2 regions of the Kytococcus sp. Marseille-QA3725 genome follow, and region 1 is predicted to be linked to the other one. Evidence: riboswitches for the same ligand, from Rfam matches in the RefSeq annotation. Region 1 holds a riboswitch; the other holds the start of a gene.

Region 1 (4,982 bases):
GTCATCGGTCTGGGGGCGGGCGGCCGGGGCCGGGACGGACACGCGGTCCGCCCGGTGGTCGGAGCGGAGCCATTGTGCCGCAGACTGTGCGCATGCTCCCGTTCCTGCTGCTGTCCACCCGTGCGGACGACCGGCTGGCGGACGAGGAGCACCGGGCCGTCGCACGGCACATGGGGGTCCCCCTCGAGCGTGTCGTGCAGCACCGCCTGGAGGCCTTGCCGTTGCCGCCGGAGGCCCACGAGCTGGGGAGCTGGGCGGGCGTCGTCATCGGGGGCAGCCCGTTCACGGCCTCGGACGACCCGGCCGGCAAGAGCCAGGTCCAGCTCCGGGCCGAGGACGAGCTCACCGGGCTGACCGAGCTGCTGGTCCGCGAGGACTTCCCGACCCTGGGCCTCTGCTACGGCGTCGGCGTGCTGGGGCTGCAGCGCGGCGCCGTCGTGGACGGCACGCACGGCGAGCCGCTCGGTGCCCCGACCATCCGCCTGACCGATGCCGCGGCGCACGACGCGCTGCTGGCTGACCTGCCCTGGGAGTTCACCGCCTTCGTCGGCCACAAGGAGGCGATCACGCGGCCCTCGCCCGAGATGGTGGTGCTGGCGAGCTCGGCGGACTGCCCCGTGCAGATGTTCCGCATCGGCCGGCACGTGCGCGCCACCCAGTTCCACCCCGAGCTCGACGCCCGGGGACTGGCCACGCGGGTCGCCGCCTACGCGCACCTGGGCTACTTCGAGCCCTCGCAGTCGCAGGCGCTGGTGGAGATGGCCCGCACCACCGACGTGTCCACGGCCCACCGGGTGCTGAGCGCCTTCGCCCGGGTGTACGGGTGAGCCGATGACGCACCACCTGCCGCTCCTCGAGCCACCGGTCCGCTGCGGGTACCACGCCGCCGGCCGGTGCGCCTCGTGCACCCTCATGGGCACCCCCTACCCCGCCCAGCTGGCCGCGAAGGACCGCACGGTGCGGGAGCTGCTCGCCGAGGTCGTGCCGGGCGCCGCCTGGGAGGCCCCGGTCGCGAGCCCGCCGGAGGGCTTCCGCGCCCGGGCCAAGCTCGTTGTCGGCGGGACCGCCGGTGCGCCGACCCTCGGCATCCTCGACGCGGACGACCAGGGCGTGGACCTGCGCGGGTGCGGCCTGTACCCCGAGGACCTGCGCCCGGTGCTCGACCGGCTCGCGCGCTTCGTCACCCGGGCGGCGCTGCCGCCCTACCGGGTGGACCGCCGCCGGGGCGAGCTGAAGCACCTGGTCGTCACCCGCTCCCCCACCGGTGAGCTCATGCTGCGCATCGTGCTGCGCTCCGAGGGGCCACTGGGCCGCGTGCGCGAGCACCTGCCGGCGCTGCTGGACGACCTGCCGGCGCTGCAGGTGGTGAGCGTCAACCTCCACCCCACCCACGAGGCGACCCTCGCCGGGGACCGCGAGATCCCGCTCACCGAGCAGACCCGGCTGCCGATGCCGATGGGTCCGGTGACGCTGCTGCTGGGCCCGGACGCCTTCTTCCAGACGAACCCCGAGGTCGCCCGCCGGCTCTACGCCCGGGTCACCGAGCTGCTGGTGGCCGCCGGTGCGCGGTCGGTGGCCGACCTCTACTGCGGCGTCGGCGGGTTCGCCCTGCACGCCGCCCACGCGGGACTCGAGGCGGTGGGGGTCGAGATCTCGGCCGACGGCGTCGACTCGGCCTCCCGGGCCGCCCTGGACCAGGGGCTCCCGGCGTGCTTCGTCCGGGCCGACGCGGCCGACCCGGATGCCGTGGTCCGCGCCGCCGGCATCGGCACGCCGGACGGCCCCCGCACCGTGGTGGTCAACCCGCCCCGCCGCGGACTGGGCGACCGGCTGCCCGCCCTGCTCGACCGTGCCGGCGCCGAGGGCGGCCTGGACACCCTCGTCTACTCCTCGTGCAACCCGCGGACCCTCGCACGGGACCTCTTCGCCATGCCGCACTGGCGACCGGAGACCGCCGGGTTGTTCGACATGTTCCCCAACACCGAGCACGCCGAGGTCCTGGTCTCGCTGCGCCCGCACTAGAGTGCTCGCGAACCACGGGAGCCCTGAGGCCGGGCTGAGAGGGCGGAGCACCGCCGACCGTCGAACCTGATCCGGCTCGCACCGGCGGAGGGAGGTCCTGTGTCCGCAGAAGCCCCGGCACCCCGGGTGGAGCCCGACCGCGTCGTCGTCATCGGCGGCGGGCCGATCGGCGCCGCGACGGCCCGGAGGCTGGCCGACGGCACCCGGCAGGTGGTCCTCGTCGACGTGGGCCCCCGGGAGCGAGCCGGTCACCGCGCGGCAGGGATGCTGGCCCCCACCAGCGAGTTCCGCAGCACTGAGCCGGAGGTGCACACCGCCTGCGCCCGTGCCCTGCAGGCCTGGCCGCAGGAGGCCGCGGCGCTGGAGGCCGAGAGCGGCATCGACCTGGACCTGCGGACCGCCGGCACCCTCCACGTGGCCCTGGGCGCCGACGACCTGGCCCGCACCGAGCACCTCGCGCAGGCCGCCCGGCGGGCGGGGCTGGCACCCGAGCCGCTGGACCGTCGCGGGCTGCGCCGCCGGGAGCCGGGTCTGAGCCGCCGGGTGACCGGGGGCCTGGCCGTGCCGGACGACCGCCAGGTGGACCCCCGCCGTCTGGTGGCCGCGCTGCACGCCGCCTGCCGCCGCCGCGGCGTGGAGGTCCTCAGCGACCGTGCACGGGTGGCCCCGGACGGTGTGGTCGAGCTCGGCTCCGGTGAGCGGATCGCGGCCGGCACCGTGGTGGTGTGCGCCGGCGCCCGCACCGACGGGGTGCTCCCACCCACCGTCCCCACCACCGGGACGCGGCCGGTCGCCGGCACCGTGCTGCGCCTGTACGGCAGCGCGACGGCCCCCGTGCCACGACACGTGCTGCGGGGCCGGGTGCAGGACCGGGAGGTGTACCTCGTGCCCCGCACCGACGGCGAACTGGTCATCGGCGCCACCACGGTCGAGCGCGGCTTCGACGAGCGCGTCCCGGCCGGCGAGGTGCTCGACCTGCTCGCCGACGCCGCCGAGCTCTACCCCGCAGTCCGCGAGATGCACCTGGCGGAGTCGCTCGCCGGCTGGCGCCCCACCGGCCACCACGCCCTGCCCGCCGTGGCCGACCACCGCCTGGCCTCCGGCACCCGGCTGCTCCTCGTCACCGGCCACGGGCGCCACGGCATCGTCCTGTGCCACCAGGCCGCCGCCGACGTCGCCGAGCGGCTGCGACAGGAACCCACCCCCACGTCCACCGTCCCCGAGAACGACCAGGAGGCACCATGACCACCCACCAGGACCCGCCGACGGGCGACACCACCATCCGCTTCAACGGTGACGAGCGACACCTGGCACCGGGCACCACCCTCGAGCAGCTCGTCTCCGAGGCGGTCGGGCCGGGTCACGCCGGCGTCGCGGTGGCCGTGGACGAGGAGGTCGTCCCCGCCCCCCGCTGGGCCGGGCGCGTGCTGCAGCAGGGCGAGCGCGTGGAGCTGCTGACCCCGGTGGCCGGCGGATGAACGGGCCGCTCGAGGACCCCGGCTGGGAGGTCGCCGGGACGCGTCTCTCCTCGCGCCTGGTCGCCGGCACCGGCGGCGCGGCGAACCACGCCGTGCTCGCCGACGCGCTGCGGGCCAGCGGCACCGAGCTGACCACCGTCGCCCTGCGCCGGGCCGATCTCGCGGCCGGACCCTCGCTGCTGCAGGTGGTCCGCGACCTCGGACTGCGTGTGCTGCCCAACACCGCCGGCTGCCAGACGGCGCACGAGGCCGTCCTCACCGCCCGGCTGGGGCGTGAGGCGCTCGGCACCGACTGGGTGAAGCTCGAGGTGGTCACCGATCCCGAGACGCTGCTGCCCGACCCGCTGGAGCTCGCCGACGCCGCCGAGCAGCTGGTGGCCGACGGCTTCACCGTCTGGGCCTACACCTCGGACGACCCCGCGCTCGCCCGGCACCTGGAGGACCTCGGCTGCGCGGCGGTGATGCCCGGCGGCTCCCCCATCGGGTCGGGGCTCGGCGTGCTCAACCCGCACAACATCGCCCTCATCTGCTCGCGGGCGAAGGTGCCGGTCGTCCTGGACGCCGGCATCGGCACCGCGAGCGACGCGGCCCTGGCGATGGAGCTCGGTTGCGACGCCGTGCTGCTGGCCACCGCGGTGCACCGGGCCCACGACCCGGTCACCATGGCCGCGGCACTGCGCGAGGGCGTGCGGGCCGGCTGGTGGGCGCGCCGCGCCGGGCGCATCCCGCGCCGCGAGCGGGCCCTGGCCTCCAGCACCCCCGAGGGCCTGGCCGAGTTCGGGCAGGGCACATGAGCACCGTGCCCTCCCCCGGGCTCGACGCCGCGGCCAGCCGGCGCCACGTCCGCCAGCTGGCCCTGCCGGAGGTCGGCGCGAGCGGTCAGGCGCGCCTGGCCGCCGGCCGGGTGCTGGTCCTCGGCGCCGGCGGCCTGGGCTCGCCCGCCCTGCTCTACCTCGCGGCCGCCGGCGTGGGCCACCTGACCGTCGTGGACGACGACACCGTGGAGCTCTCCAACCTCCACCGGCAGGTGCTGCACGGACAGGGCGACGTCGGCCGGCCGAAGGTCGAAAGCGCCGCCGACGCCCTGGCGCGACTGGACCCCGGCGTCCGGGTGAGCACCGTCGCCGCCCGCCTGACCGAGCAGAACGGCCCGGACCTGGTGGCCGGGCACGACCTGGTGCTCGACGGCTCGGACTCCTTCGCCACGCGCGACGCCGTGGATGCCGCCTGCGCCCGGGTCGGCATCCCCCACGTGTGGGGTGCCGTCAGCGGGACCAGCGGCCAGGCGAGCACCTTCGACGCCCGGGCCGGCTGGCGCTACCGGGACCTCTACCCACCGGCGGACACCGTCCGCGGGGCACCGTCGTGCTCCCGGGGAGGCGTCCTCGGACCGGTCTGCGCGCTCACGGCCTCGGTGATGGCCACCGAGGCCGTCAAGCTGCTCGTGGGCGGCGGGGAGCCGCTGCTCGGCCGGCTGCTGGT
Region 2 (4,982 bases), on a different contig from region 1:
TCCAGGTCCGCCTTCGCGCCGGTGGCCCGGGCGAGGTCCCAGGTGTGCATGTAGATGTCGGAGACGTAGAGGTCGCCGGTCATCTCGGCGATCGTCTGCCCCGCGAACGGCCCGTCACCCAGCACGATGGTGGAGCGCTCGCTGTCGTCCAGCAGCTCCTGCACGTCGTCGGAGCGCTGGCGCCACGCGGTGGCCGGGTCGGCGTCCGGGTCCCGGTCGGGCAGGTCCACGTCCACCCAGTTCTCCAGCACGGACTCGTACCAGTCGATGAGGTGCTCCACGATGTCGCGGGCCCTCCACTCCTTGACGGGGGTGGGCACGTCCCAGTCGGTCACCTGGTCGGCCACCTCCGCGAAGGCTCGCGAGAAGCGGGCGTGCAGGCCGGATTCGAGACTCATCATGACCTCCGGGTCGTCGGGGCTCGCTCGTGTGGGTCCCCATGATGCCGTGTCCCGATGCTCCGTCGCGTGTCGCCTCCGGTGGCGTGAGCAGGAGCCACCGGGACTGCGCGACCGTCGTCCACGGCACGCCCGGCGTTCATCCCGCCCTCACCGTGCGGTCACACCGTGTTGCTTCACTCCGCGCGTACATCCCTCTCTCCCCCTGGAGTACGTCATGCGACCCCTGTGTCCCGCCCTCCTCGTCTGCGCGACCGCCCTGACCGTCACCGCCCCTGCACCCGCGGTGGCCGCACCCGGGGGTGGCTCGACGTCGACGACCGCCCCCGCACCGGTGATGGGCCAGGCACCCCTGCCCCTGGGTGCACCCGGTCTGACCGAGCACCGTGACGTCCGGCAGCTGGCGCCCGGTGTCACCCAGACCGTCATCGAGCGCGGGGAGGAGGACGCTCCGCAGCAGTGGGTCGTCGAGCTCGCCATCCCAGTGGGGCAGGAGACCCGCCCCGTGTCCAGCCGCGCATACGCTGACGCAGTAGTCGCCGACCTGGCGGCGCACGGCATCGACGCCGAGGCCCAGCTGGTGCGTCAGCAGGGGGCGGTCGACGTGCCCGACGGCCCCCTCGGCTACCGCGTCCGTCTTACCGACGTCGTGGACACGGAGGCGCAGGCCGAGTCGGCGCTCGCCGAGGTCGAGGCGACCGGTCACGAGGGGCGTGTGTGGAACGCGGGGTGGGACGGCGGGACGGCCACGAGGGGCCACTGGACGGTGCGTGTCCTCACCATCGACCCCCGTACCTTCACCGGTGACCTGGAGGCCACCTTCGGAGCCGACCTGCAGCGTCGTGAGAAGACCTCCGAGCTGGCCGCGGGGGCCACGGCGGCCGTGAACGGTGGGTACTTCGTGTTCGACCGGGCCCACGGAGCCGAGGGCGACCCGGCTGGTGTCGGCCAGTACGACGGCGAGGTGCTCAGCGAGCCGGTGGGGGAGCGCCCGTCGATCTCCTTCGATGCCGATGCCAGCGAGGTCTCCGTGGAGCGTCCCCGGTGGGGCGGTACGGCGACCGTGGCCGGTCAGCCGCTGTTGCTCGACGGGGTCAACCGGGTGCCGGGCACGGTGCGGAACTGCGGCGGCCACGGAGACCGGCCGACCGATCTGCCGGTGCACGACACGACCTGCACCGACGAGGACGAGCTCGTCGTCTTCACCGAGCAGTGGGGCGGTTCCACGCCTCGCGGAGCGGGGCGCGAGGTGGTCCTCGATGCCGCATCCGGTGAGGTGCTCGCGGTGAGGGACGGCCGGGGAGCCACGCCCCGGCCCGGTCAGTACGTCGTCCAGGCCACCGGTGATCGGGTGGGCGAGCTGGCCGGGGTGTCCGTGGGGGACCGGCTGCCTGTGAGCACCGGCCTGCTGGGCGCGCCCGGCATGGCGCGTGACGGTGCCATGGCGCTCTCGGGCGGGCCGGAGCTGGTCCGTGACGGGCGGGTGCACGTGACCCTGGCGCAGGACGGCTTCGTGCACGCCGGCAATCCCTCGTTCCAGTACGGCTGGGTGCTCCAGCGCAACCCGCGCACACTCGCCGGTGAGGACTCCGAAGGGCGTCTGCATCTCATCACCATCGACGGGCGCCAGCCCGATGAGCTGGGTGCCTCCATCCCGGAGGCGGCTGCAGTTGCCCGGTCCCTGGGGCTCCAGAGTGCGGTGAATCTGGACGGTGGCGGTTCGACCACGATGGTGGTGGACGGCAAGGTGGCCAACGAGCCGTCCGACGAGGAAGGGGAGCGCGCCGTCGGCGATGCACTCGTCATCACGGCGCCCGAGGGCGGACCCATCGTCGACACGGGCCGCATGCCGGCTGACCGCCGCGTGGAGCTCGGTGCCGTCGGCACCGGCCTGATGCTCGCGGGGGCTGCCACGCTGCGGGTGGCCAGGACGCGTCGCGAGGCCTGAAACAGCCGAGGTCCGTCTCCTCGCTGTGGCCACTGTCCCTTCGCGGCAGTGGCCACAGTGTCGTCGTGGCGGCTGTCGGGATGACCTACGGTGGGCGCCGACGCGGGGTGCCCTGTCCGGGCTGAGATCACACCCGTGGAACCTGATCTCGTTGACACGAGCGGAGGGACGTCATCGTGCAGAACCCACCCGGCCCCGCGGACCCGCGGAGCGCGCCGACGGCACCCAGTGGGGCGGAGGTTGACGGCCGGCCCGCGCCGACTGCCGACGAGCTGGCCACCACCTGGGAGGACGTGCGCACCCGTTCACCGCTGGTGCAGTGCGCGACCAACCGGGTGGCCATGACCCTGAGCGCCAACGTGCTTCTGGCCGCGGGGGCCTCCCCGGCGATGGTGGACACGCCCCGCGAGGCACGGCACTTCGCCGGAGTGGCCGACGCCCTGCTGGTGAACCTGGGCACCCCCACCGAGGAGTCGGTGCTGGGCATCCAGCAGGCCGTGCGCGGCGCCCGGGAGGCCGGCACGCCGTGGGTGCTGGACCCCATCGGCGCCGGTGGGCTGCCCTGGCGCAGTGGTGTGGCACAGCGTCTGCTGGAGCAGGGGCCGACCGTCATCCGGAGCAACGCCTCGGAGGTCATCGGCCTGGCCGGGGGGACCGGTGGCCGGGGTGCGGACAGCACCGCTCGCCCGGAGGACGCGGTCCCGGCCGCGCAGGAGCTGGCCGGGCGGACCGGCGGCGCCGTCGCGGTCAGCGGGGCGGTGGACCACCTGGTCGACCCCGCCCGGCTGCTGCGGCTGCCCCACGGTGACGAGATGCTGACCCGCGTCACGGGCGCCGGCTGTGCCCTCGGTGCCCTGGTGGCCGCATGCACCGCCTGCACCGATGACCCGCTGCGTGCCGCCGCGACCGCGACGGCCGCCTACGGCCTGGCCGCCGAGCGTGCCGCCGGCGCCTCCCGCGGACCGGGCACCTTCGCGGCCGCCCTGCTCGACGAGATCTGGAACCTGACGCCCCAGGAGGTGGCTGACGATGTCTCCCTCTGAGACCGCCGCGGGAACCGAACGCCCCGCGCTCGACCTGACCCTGTACCTCGTCACCGACACGGCCCGCTGCGGTGAGCGTGGCGTGCCGGCGGTGGTGCGCGAGGCGGTGGCCGGCGGCGTCACCTGCGTGCAGCTGCGTGACAAGGAGCTGGACGACGAGGCCTTCGTGCACCTCGGGCTGGAGGTGCGCGAGGCCCTGGCCGGCACCGGCGTGCCACTGCTGCTGGACGACCGCGTGCACCTGGTGCACCGCGTCGGCGCCGACGGCGTCCACATCGGGCAAGAGGACATGCCGCCGGTCATGGCACGGCGCGAGCTGGGGCCGAACGCGCTCATCGGGCTGTCCACCCACTCGGTCGAGGAGGTGCGGGCCGCCAACGAGCTCCCCGAGGGCACGCTGGACTACATCGGCATCGGGCCGGTCTGGCCCACGCCCACCAAGGCGGCGCACGCCCCGGCCATCGGGCCCGAGGGCGCGCGGGCGATGCGCGCCGCGAGTCGCCACCCGGGCGTCGCCATCGGCGGGATCTCGCTGGACAGCCTCGCCGAGCTGCGGGACACCGGCGCCGAGGGCATCGCCGTCGTGCGGGCCCTCTGCACGGCCCCGGACGTGCGCGTGGCCACCAGCGCCTTCCGGGAGGCGTGGCGGTGAGCGCGCCGACCGTGCTGTCCGTCGCCGGGTCGGATCCCTCGGGCGGCGCCGGCATCCAGGCCGACCTCAAGACCTTCAGCGCCCTGGGTGCCTACGGGTGCGCGGCCATGACGGCGCTGACGGCGCAGTCCACGCAGGGGGTCACCGGCATCCACGCGGTGCCTCCGGAGTTCGTGCGCCAGCAGGTGACCACGCTGGTCGACGACGTGCGGCTCGATGCGGTGAAGATCGGCATGCTCGGCACGGTGGAGGTGGCCGAGGCGGTCGCCGGGCTGGTGCGTGAGGTGCTCCGGTGCCCGGTGGTGCTGGACCCGGTGATGGTCTCCACGGCCGGTTCGCGGCTGCTGGACGCCTCCGCCGTCGAAGCGGTGTGCGCCCTGGCGCCGCACGTGGACGTGGTGACGCCGAACGGGCCCGAGGCTGCCGTGATGCTGGGGGTCGACGGGGCGCGGGACGTGGACGAGCAGGTGCGGCAGGCCGTCGAGCTGCAGTGCCGCCTCGGGACGCGGGTGCTGCTCAAGGGCGGTCACCTGCCCGGCGACCCGGTGGTGGACGTCTGGGTCGACGAGGGGCAGGTGCACACCCTCGACGCGCCGCGGGTGCACACGGGGAACACCCACGGCACCGGGTGCACGCTCTCCTCGGCGATCGCGGCGCTGTACCCGCAGCGCGACGGGTGGCTCGAGGCCGTGACCGACGCCAAGGCCTGGCTCACCGAGGCGCTCCGCCACGCGGACGAGCTGCAGGTCGGGCACGGGGCCGGGCCGGTGCACCACTTCCACACGATGTGGTGAGGGGCGCGTGGTCCTGCCCGGCCACGGGCTCGGCCGGGTGAGCCGGCGCCCGTTCGTCTTCCGCTCGGTCTGGCACGAGGCCCGCGATCCCGACGAGGTCTGTGCCCGGTGGGCGGACCCCGTCGCGTACCCCGACTGGTGGGTGGG

What was found. Region 1 has a riboswitch for thiamine pyrophosphate ahead of thiO (glycine oxidase ThiO). Riboswitches for the same ligand answer to the same signal wherever they lie in the genome.
Region 2: linked by a shared signal. The riboswitch ahead of thiM (hydroxyethylthiazole kinase) and the one ahead of thiO (glycine oxidase ThiO) in region 1 are both predicted to bind thiamine pyrophosphate.

Annotation. Positions count from the first base shown of each region.
Region 1 covers NZ_JBUCLA010000001.1:704,476-709,457, reverse strand. Annotated here, with positions in the region: gene ACY8FT_RS03210 (glutamine amidotransferase) at 93-827, shown strand; gene ACY8FT_RS03205 (methyltransferase domain-containing protein) at 832-2,022, shown strand; TPP riboswitch at 2,027-2,132, shown strand; gene thiO (glycine oxidase ThiO) at 2,122-3,267, shown strand; gene thiS (sulfur carrier protein ThiS) at 3,264-3,500, shown strand; gene ACY8FT_RS03190 (thiazole synthase) at 3,497-4,294, shown strand; gene ACY8FT_RS03185 (ThiF family adenylyltransferase) at 4,291-4,982, shown strand, end outside.
Region 2 covers NZ_JBUCLA010000002.1:664,908-669,889, forward strand. Annotated here, with positions in the region: gene ACY8FT_RS11265 (maleylpyruvate isomerase family mycothiol-dependent enzyme) at 1-398, opposite strand, end outside; gene ACY8FT_RS11270 (phosphodiester glycosidase family protein) at 616-2,346, shown strand; TPP riboswitch at 2,440-2,532, shown strand; gene thiM (hydroxyethylthiazole kinase) at 2,523-3,389, shown strand; gene thiE (thiamine phosphate synthase) at 3,376-4,041, shown strand; gene thiD (bifunctional hydroxymethylpyrimidine kinase/phosphomethylpyrimidine kinase) at 4,038-4,835, shown strand; gene ACY8FT_RS11290 (SRPBCC family protein) at 4,843-4,982, shown strand, end outside.